Regions from separate parts of the Loigolactobacillus coryniformis subsp. coryniformis KCTC 3167 genome, predicted to be linked through region 1. Evidence: predicted binding sites of a transcription regulator. Region 1 holds the regulator's gene; each other region holds the start of a gene.
The links. The regulator Rex, encoded in region 1, represses fermentation and respiration genes when NADH is low (regulators of the CRP and FNR family bind a similar motif). The targets are predictions, from matches to a motif close to TTGTGAANTANTTCACAA.
Positions count from the first base shown of each region.

Region 2: the regulator Rex is predicted to act here: its motif matches at 1,642-1,659, upstream of LC20001_RS12120 (NAD(P)-dependent alcohol dehydrogenase).
Region 3: the regulator Rex is predicted to act here: its motif matches at 1,942-1,959, upstream of LC20001_RS12130 (NAD(P)-dependent alcohol dehydrogenase).

Region 1 covers NZ_CP017713.1:1,153,156-1,156,443, forward strand. Annotated here, with positions in the region: gene LC20001_RS05730 (ABC-F family ATP-binding cassette domain-containing protein) at 1-832, opposite strand, end outside; gene LC20001_RS05735 (redox-sensing transcriptional repressor Rex) at 1,137-1,796, shown strand; gene LC20001_RS05740 (LPXTG cell wall anchor domain-containing protein) at 1,916-2,848, shown strand; tRNA gene LC20001_RS05745 (tRNA-Gln) at 2,930-3,001, shown strand.
Region 2 covers NZ_CP017713.1:2,474,938-2,478,225, reverse strand. Annotated here, with positions in the region: gene LC20001_RS12125 (IS1380 family transposase) at 1-49, opposite strand, end outside; gene LC20001_RS12120 (NAD(P)-dependent alcohol dehydrogenase) at 433-1,554, opposite strand; gene LC20001_RS12115 (helix-turn-helix transcriptional regulator) at 1,811-2,164, opposite strand; gene istA (IS21 family transposase) at 2,196-3,288, shown strand, end outside.
Region 3 covers NZ_CP017713.1:2,478,347-2,481,634, forward strand. Annotated here, with positions in the region: gene LC20001_RS12125 (IS1380 family transposase) at 1-1,141, shown strand, start outside; gene LC20001_RS12130 (NAD(P)-dependent alcohol dehydrogenase) at 1,996-3,117, shown strand.

The DNA.
Region 1 (3,288 bases):
CCTGTAATTTAGCGATTTCCGCCTGTTGTTTTTCGTATGCCTTCCATTCCTGTGCTAAATTAGCAGCCTTTTGTTCACGATAACGGGTGTAGTTACCGTGATAATGTCGCGTTGTATGTTGGCTAAGATCATACACTTCAGTGGCTACTTTATCGAGGAAATACTGATCATGGGAGACGATCAGTAGGGCACCGGCATAGCCTTGTAGATACCCTTCGAGCCAGGTTAATGTATCAATATCCAAATGGTTGGTCGGTTCATCTAAGATCAGTAGATCGTGTTTTTCCAGTAAAAGTTTGGCTAAGGCTAAGCGTGATTTCTGTCCGCCGGAAAGGTCACTGACGCGATGTTCATAATAGTCAGCATCGAAGCCGAATCCATGCAAAACGTTGCGGATTTCTGCTTCATAGCCATAACCATTACGTTCGGTAAAAGTATGCTGCAGTTGTTCATAGCGTTTAAGCGCTTGTTGATAAGCTTCATCATCGGTCAATAATTGTTTGTCACCGAGTTGAGCTTCTAATTGATGCATTTGCTGTTCCATTTCACGTAAATCGGCGAAAACGGTCAACATTTCTGCAAAAATCGTGTGCTCCGAATCCAGACCAGTATCTTGTGATAAATATCCGATACTAACACCTTTACTGGTAATTACTTGGCCTTCGTCAGGTGGGTTCTGGCCGATCAAAATTTTTAATAAGGTTGATTTGCCGATGCCGTTACGCCCGACTAAAGCAACGCGTGCGTTACTTTGAACTTCTAATTGTACGTTTTCAAACAAAACTTCTGCACCGAAGCGCCGGGCAACGTTTTGTGCTTGTAATAATATCACGAGGTTCGCTTCTTTCTGAATGAATTATTCGCTTATTTAAATGGTAGAACAATAACTGTAAATTGACTATTCCTTGGTTAAATCACTACAATTATTAATGATGCTTTGCGCAAATTCTTTTTTAGCGGTCATTGAGTAATTTTTAGATACTCTTTAGTCTACCATATCTTGCTAGTTTCAGGACTGCATGTGCAAAATATGTTGTGAGCAATCAATTGCTTTTCACAAGTAAATACAGTATGATAACAAGTGTTATTAAGAAATTAATTCACAAGTAAAAAAAACATAGTTTGGAGTTGAGCGAATGGCTGAAGCAAAAATACCTAAGGCAACGGCAAAACGGTTGCCAATTTATTATCGTTACTTAAATATCTTATTTAATGCCGGCAAGCAGCGCGTTTCTTCTACAGAGCTTTCTGAAGCAGTTCAAGTTGACTCGGCGACGATTCGTCGTGATTTTTCATATTTTGGTGCACTAGGCAAACGTGGCTATGGTTACGATGTTGAAAGTTTGTTAAACTTTTTTAAAAAGACGTTGAATCAAGACCGTTTGACTAACGTTGCTTTGATTGGTGTTGGTAATTTAGGTCATGCCTTGTTGAACTATAATTTCCGTCAGACCAATAGTGTGCGTATCAGTGCCGCTTTTGATATTAATGAAGAGATCGCCAATACGATTCAAAGTGGGGTACCTGTCTACCCAATGGCTGAGATGAAGGAACAACTGCAGATTCAGCAAATCGATGTCGCTATTTTAACAGTACCAATTGAGGACGCACAAAAAGTGGCGGACGAATTAGTAACGGCCGGCGTTAAAGGTATCATGAACTTTACCCCGATCCGTATTTCGGTCCCTACGACGGTGCGTGTACAAAATGTTGATTTAGCTAATGAATTACAAACATTGATTTATTTCTTAGATCATTATGGTAGTGAAAATACTGATAATTCAACGACTGATTAAGCGCGCGATAGGCCATTTGGCTATCACGTGCTTTTTTATACTTCATTGCGGCGCGGAGACAAAAAGTATGATAGGATAAGAGTGAATGGGTTTACAGTCATCTATCTGGAGGGATTTAGATGCTATATTTAAAACATGGGCTGCAAGGCTGGCTACTTAGTGGTAGTATACTGCTAGGATTAGGCTTATGGGGCACACAAACGAATGCAGCAATAACACCAGCAATGGTGCCAACAGCACCAGATCGTACCGCAGTTGTTTCTGAACCGCAGCAATCGTTAATGGCAGATTTGGCGGCACCGGTGACTAATGCGGTAGCGCCAGCAACGGATACCGCAGTACCGGAAGCTAAAGCAGCTACTGGTGCATTGGATAATGCAACTTTGCCAGTGACACCAGCAACAACTACTAGGACGGTTAATGAATCTACGCTAGTTCCGCAACCAGAAGAGTCAGCGGCTTCTTCTGCAGCTAGCAGTGCAGCACCCGCAGCTATGCAATCGGCTGCGGATACTAGAAATGAGACCGCAACTTCAGCTACAGCATTACCGGAGAGAAAAAGCCAATCGGTGGCACAAAGTACAGTACCAATGGCAACAATCAGCGAAGAAGCAGCTAAAAGTAGTGCACCCGTAGCTGCACAATCAGTAGCGAGTTCTGATACTAAGAAAACAGTGGCAGATAAAAAAATAGGGCAAGCTGATTTATTCGCCGATTTAGAATCCGCTGAATTAGCTCCAGAGAAGCCGGCAACAATTACCGCTGCGCAGGAAAACAAAAAGGATACCCCATTTAAGATTGTTCAAGATGTAACGGCAAAACAGAGTAGTAAAGCAAAAGTAGGCGTAAGGACACCAACTGAATCTACAATTACGGCACAAGTAACTAGCATGATTGAAGTGGCGCACAAGGCTAAACAAAAACAACCAACTTCTATTTTCGCCGCTTTACTTCCAGCAACTGGCGAACACATTAACTTTTTATTGAGTCTGGCTGGAATTGGGTTGATCAGCAGCGCAATTATCTTGTTAAAACGTAATTGGGCACATTAATTGCATAAAAAATCAAATTTATAATTGACAGCTAGCTGTTTTTTCGGTAAACTATTAGTCGTTGATGAGATTTCACATCATTGGGTAATAGCGAAATGGTAACGCAACGGACTCTGAATCCGTAATTTCTAGGTTCGATCCCTAGTTACCCAATTTTTATAAGCGTAGACCGTCACCAGTGCTTAGAAGCGCCGGTATGACGGTCTTTTTGTTTATTATCTTGAAAATTTTGACAAAATTGATCATCGTGTGAAAGCGACGGTAGTGACTGCGTTGATCGTAAAAAAATTAGGTGTTTTTGACTGTAAATTATATTTCGTCATTGCCTAAAATGCGTGGCGGATTAGCTTAATGATTCTCCTAAACAGGGTATTGACTAAGGAAGTGGGTTGTTGTGTACGCAGGTATTAAGCGACTTTTAATCATTGGCGGTTAGTGCC
Region 2 (3,288 bases), 1.3 Mb from region 1:
TATGTAATTTAGGATTGAAATTAACTCGTTTTTCCGGTAAAGTTGCCATGAGAAGGACCTCTTTCTTTTGGTGGATAGCTGACTTGTGGTGAATCAACTATACCAAATCGGAGGTTCTTTTTCTGCACTAAAAAGGTGAAAAATAAAAAACACAGTACCGCCCATGATAACGGGGTGACACTGTACTTGGAGAACTTATGGTGAATAATTCAGGCTTATGTTAAGAGGTTAAAGATTGCTATGAAATTAGATGAGAGTACTGATGTGAACGATAATTGAGTAATCGTTATTATTTACGCTGTTGCTATATTGTTTTTCTTCAAATCCTCTCTTTGATAACGAAGATTAAAGGATTCTATCAATAAGCGCGTCAATATAAAAATGCTCAAGTTACATACCATTGGTAACTTGAGCATTTTTATATTAAAAAGTTTATTTCCCAGGTTGGTATTCAGGATCGATCACCAATACGGGTTTGATCGTCTTACCACTGATCGAGTCAGCGTTAGCTTCATTGATCTGATCAAAACTATAAAATTTCTCAGTCTTGTCAAAATCAAACATCCCTTGACGGTAGAATTCAATCAAGCGAGGAATATCAATTTGTGGAATTGAATCACCCATGTTAACGCCGATCACTGATTTGTCGTCAACACAAAGGTCATTCCAGGTATCAAGATCAATGTGGTGAGCCGTGACGGCGATACAAGCGGAAACGCCACCTTGCGCTAGAGCTTTGATCGAGGATTCCATAACTTGGGTAACGCCAGTAGTATCAACGGCAAAGTTAACACCACGGCCGTTAGTTAAGGCTTTGATCGCAGCTACGGGATCTTCATTTTTACTATTGATCGTGTCAGTTGCACCTAATTCTTTGGCTAAAGCTAAACGTTCGTCCACGATATCAACGGCGATAACTTTGATACAGCCAGAGATCTTACCCGCCATCATGGCAGCTAAACCGACAGCGCCGGTCCCGAAGACGGCAATTGTGTCACCAGGACGTGGTTGTAAGGTGTTCAAGACAGTACCACTACCAGTGACGTAACCACAACCTAAAGGTCCTAATTTACGTAAGTCTAAGTCGTCAGGAACTTTGACGGCGTTACGTTCACGCACGACGGTTGTTGTGGTGAATGATGATTGATCGAACATATCAGCGACCTGTTCACCATTTTCAGTAAAGTGAGCGGTACCATCTGGACGAACGCCAGATAAGTTGTTATCTGCGTAATGCAAGCATTGTGTTGGTACCCCTTTGAGGCAGTTTTCACAATTACCACAAGCATAGAAAGATAAAACAACGTGATCGCCAGGTTTGAAGTTTTGAACGTGCGATCCAACTTTTTCCACGATCCCAGCGCCTTCATGGCCTAGCACAATGGGATAAGCGATCGTGGCGTCACCTTTGCGCAAAGCTTCGTCGGAATGACAGACACCGCTGGCTACCATGTGGACTTGGATATCATCAGCTTGCATTTCTGCTAGTTCAATATCATCTTTTAATTTAAAGTCTGCGCCTTGTTCGGCAACAACTGCTGCTTTAATTTTCATAAATGAACACTCCTATTACTCCACGATAGTGGAAAGTTTTGAAATCAAAATTTACTGATCAAAATGACTTTAAACAATGCTTTTACAATGTTTATTATTTCACATATTTTAACCTTATCAAGCGCTTTCAATAAGTGGTAAATATTTGTTCCTACTTTTTTAGTATTCTATTACACGAAATACCTAGTAACTAGCTAGTGCCAGCGGGAATTAGTGGCTTTATTATTTTTAAAAGAGGCATATTTACAGATTTCAATTATAAACTAGCGGTTAAAAATTGCTGTTTACCTAGTTGACGGTCTTCTTTAGGCGTGCACCCAAATTTTTCAGCGTATTTATGATAAAAGAAACTTTTGTTTGAAAAGCCTACTTCATGGCATATTACTGTGATTGGACGTGCTGTGTGCTGAATTGATTCTCGAGCATGAATCAGTCGTTCTTCTGTTAGTGCCTCGCTAAAGGTTTTACCAACTACTTTATGGAATAGATTACTAAGGTAGTTCTTATTGTATGAATATTTATTAGAAAGCGCCTCTTGTAAACGGCGGTTATAAAATGTAGGAAAAGGGCGGTGAGAAATTGTCGGTTTTCCTACATTTTTTGATACCATTAATCACATCTTAATCGGGGAGGTTAATGATGTGAGACACGACATTAGAGAAGGAGTGAAACGTTACGTGGATAATGATATCGAACCCAATTATGCCGCTTTAAGCAGACAATATGACGTTGACTATCGCACTGCCAAGAAAGCTTATCAAGAAGTAAAGGAAGGTGACGCCAAGCCACAGAAACAGAAAAAGCAACGCCCTAGCCTGCTTGATCCCTATCGTGATGTTATCAAGGCCAAACTTGAACTGAACTGTTCAGCCATGGCGATTTTTAAGTTCATTCAGAAGAAAGGTTTTCAGGGTCAATATACGATCGTTAAAACCTATTGTGCCTCTATTCGTAAAGCGCGAACGCACAAAGCAACGATCCGAGTTGAACACACTGCTGGTCTTTCAGCCCAAGTTGATTGGAAAGAGGAGATGACGCTTTACAACAAGGAAAATAAGCCCTATCATTTTAATATTTTTCTATATGTCTTACCTTACTCAAAATTAAAATATTTGACTTTGATTTTCGAACGCAGCCAAGATACTTTATTTAATTGCCTTGATGACGCTTTTTGGCACACCGGCGGCGTACCAACTGAGATCTGGTTCGATAACATGAAGCAAGTCGTTGACCATTCAAAATCAAACTTTGGTCACCCCGTTTTCAATGAACGTTTTCGTCAGTTTAGTCAGGACGCAGGCTATAAACCCATCGCTTGTCGCGCTTTTAGACCACAAACTAAAGGCTCAGTTGAAGCATTAGCTCGCACCGTTGAACGTCTACGCCCCTACAATTATGAGTTCTGTGATGGGGTTGAGTTGATTAACTTAGTTGACAATCTCTGCGATGAACTTAATCATGAGGTCTCACAGGCTACCAACGAAATCCCACAAGATAAGTGGCTGGCCGAAGAAAAAGAGTACCTGCACCAGCTACCAGATGACCTACTTAAACCCTTCTTCGAAGAAGACATTACCCGTGTCGTGTCGAAGGAATCAATGGTTATCTTTCGCAAATGCAAATACTCCGTGGATCCACGGTATATCGGACGGACAGTCAATATTGAACTGTCTAATGATGAACATCACATCCAAATTTATTATAACGGAGAATTGATTCGCGCGCACGATATTA
Region 3 (3,288 bases), 1.3 Mb from region 1:
TTACGCTCGTTACAGCAACGTTAGTCTACTAGAACAGGTCGTGCTGCAGTTGATCGCCGGTTACCCGGCCGATCTAGCTGCCACCAGTTTGCGCAATGACCCCACATTTAAATTACTATTGGCACAACCGCAATTGGCCTCACAACCGTCATTATCCCGTTTTTGGCAACGCTGTGACGAGCAGACCATCACCTCATTACAAACGTTGAATCAAGCATTGCTTGACCAAGCGTGGACTGGCGCCAAGCAACAACAGCTGATCCTCGATATTGACTCGACTCACGCCGATACTCATGGTCATCAGGAAAAAACGGCCTTTAATGCGCATTACGGTACCACGGGTTACCATCCGCTGGTCGCTTTTGACGGGCAAACGGGCCACTGTTTAAAGGCTCAATTGCGCCCAGGTAATGTTTATACCAGTACGGATATTGCCCCCTTTATCACACCACTACTACAGCACTATCATCAAGTCAAACCGAACGCTGATATCTTGGTCCGCGGGGATAGTGGCTTTGCGACTCCAGAATTATACGAAACTTGTGAAGCCAACGACACTTTTTACTTGATCCGCCTGAAAGCCAATCGGCGGCTGAACCAACTGGCTGAACGTTTTGTTCAGATCAGTGATGAGCAGAATTGGACTGAGACCGAGGTCCATTATTATCGCGCGTCTTATCAAGCCCGATCATGGCCTAAGCCGCGCCAGATCTATATTAAATCAACTCGACCAGCTGGTGAATTGTTATTTCAACATGAATACCTTGTGTCCAATTTAACGAGTTTTGTCGCCGAAGATGCGTTTCAAGCCTATCATCAACGGGGCCAAATGGAAAATTATATCAAGGAAGCCAAGGCTGGCTTTTACCTGGATAAAATGACTAGCTCGCAATTTATACCAAATTATGCCCGCATGATGCTCAGTGTCCTCGCTTATAATTTAGTCAGCTTGATGCGCCAATTGTTGCCTGTACAACATCAGCGATTACAGGTTACAACCTTGCGCTTATGGCTGTTTAAAGTAGCGGGTAAGCTGGTGACCAGCGGCCGGCAACTTTATCTAAAATTAAGCCGCCACCACGTCTATCAGGATTTGTTTTATCAACTGTTAGCTCGAATCCAAGCGCTACAGTGGGGCTAAACTGGTGCAATAAATCAAAAAAAGTCGGTTCGGCCAAGGGGCAAGTATGCTCAAAATTGAGGATCAAAAATTTATCCAGCCCCATAATTTGGTAGCCTTTAGCAAAAACAGTACATCTTGGTTTGACTACACCATAGCAGCACGAGAATTGGTCCAAAATTGTGCGGTATGCCGATATTAAACCTCGTATGAATAATTCGGGATTTATATAAACAATGAGTAAAAGCCGCTTCTCATTCTGTTAGCCCTCAATAACAGCTATGAGAGTCATATAAAACTCACCTAAACTCGCTTAAAAGATATTCCAAATTAGAAATTTTTTTCTAGCCAAGACCTATAAAAACTCTAAATCACCTCTTTTCAGACACAAAAAGAACCTCCATTCTGCTATAGTTAAATCTTTAAACGTAACTATCAAGTTCACAGAAAGGAGGTTCTCTCTACGGCAACCTTATCGGAAATAAGATTGAATTTCAACTTAAATGCCGGTATCTTCACAAAGGTAAATCTTAACGTTGCATTTTTTGAATATAGCTTAACATCCCTGGATTAAGCAACTTACAGATTAAACTTATTAGATGTTCCAGAGAATAGCTGATAGAACATGGAAAATCATTTGTTGCTACACCATGTTTTCATACAAATAGACTCATTGATCATTCAACATGTAAATATGATACTAAATAATTATTGTAGTTTGCAATTATTTCATGAAGCTTTATACATAATAACGTTTATAGACGATCATATTCTCATCAATTATTTTTATTTGCATTTAAGCAATTGCAAAAGAAAAAAATATGTGAAATAATTACCAATGAAAGCGATTCACGAATATTAAGGAGTGATTTAGATTGAAAATTAAAGCAGCAGTTGTTGATAAACAAGGCGCCGAATTTAAACTGAGAGACGATATTGAACTTGCCGAAATGCAAGACGACGATATCCAAGTCCACATGGTTGCCACTGGTGTCTGCCATTCTGACGAAGCTTTACGTAAAGGTGATGCCACGATTGCTTACCCAATTGTTTTAGGCCACGAAGGCTCTGGTATCGTGGAAAAAGTTGGTTCCCACGTTCAAAACTTCAAACCAGGCGATCACGTTGTCCTGTCATTCTATGCTTGTGGCAACTGTGAAAACTGTCTCAAAGGGGTGCCAACACAGTGTTTACACTACGGCGCCAACAACCTTTCCGGCGTTCGTCCCGATGGTACCGCCCACTTCACTGAAAATGGCGAAAAAGTAGCCGATATGTTTGACCAATCATCATTCACCACAACTACTGTTGTCCGTGAACGCAATGCCGTCAAAGTTCCTGATGATTTAGACCTACGTAAATTAGGTCCTTTGGGCTGTGGCTACGTCACTGGTAGCGGCACCGTTTTGAATACTTTACAACCACGCCCTGGTGACACCATCGCCGTCTTCGGTACTGGCGCCGTTGGCCTAGCCGCCATGATGGCTGGTAAGATCTCTGGTTGTACCAAAGTCATCGCCGTTGATATCGTTGATGATCGTTTAGCTTTGGCCAAAGAACTAGGCGCTACCGATACGATCAATAGTAAAACTGAAGATCCTGTCGCAGCTATCAAAGCCTTGACTAACGGCCATGGCGTCAACTTCGCCGTTGACACTACTGGTGTGACTCAAGTGATGGAATCTTCGATCAAGGCTTTAGCACAAGGTGGCGTCTCCGCATGTATCGCCGTTACCGCCCATCACATTGACGTTGACACTTGGAATGATCTTTGTGTTGATGACAAATCCGTCATCGGTGTTAACATGGGCGATTCAATTCCACAAATCGATATTCCCCGCTTGATCGAATTTTACCGTCAAGGCATGTTTGATTTTGACAAGACCGAGAAGTTCTACAAGTTTGATCAAATCAACGAAGCAAACGCCGACTCGATCAGTGGTAAGACGATCAAGCCTGTACTGGTGATTGATCCTGAATATCAACCAGGAAAATAGTTATTAAAGTTACAGCAAAATAGGGCCCTGAGTACAAGAAAATCTAACTCAGGAACCCTATTTTTTCAGCAATAATTGTTGTAACAACTCCCCATTCGGCTAATTGTAAGCATGTTTTCTGAAAATAAATGCCACTTATTAAGCAAATCATTTAATATAGATGCTTCTTTA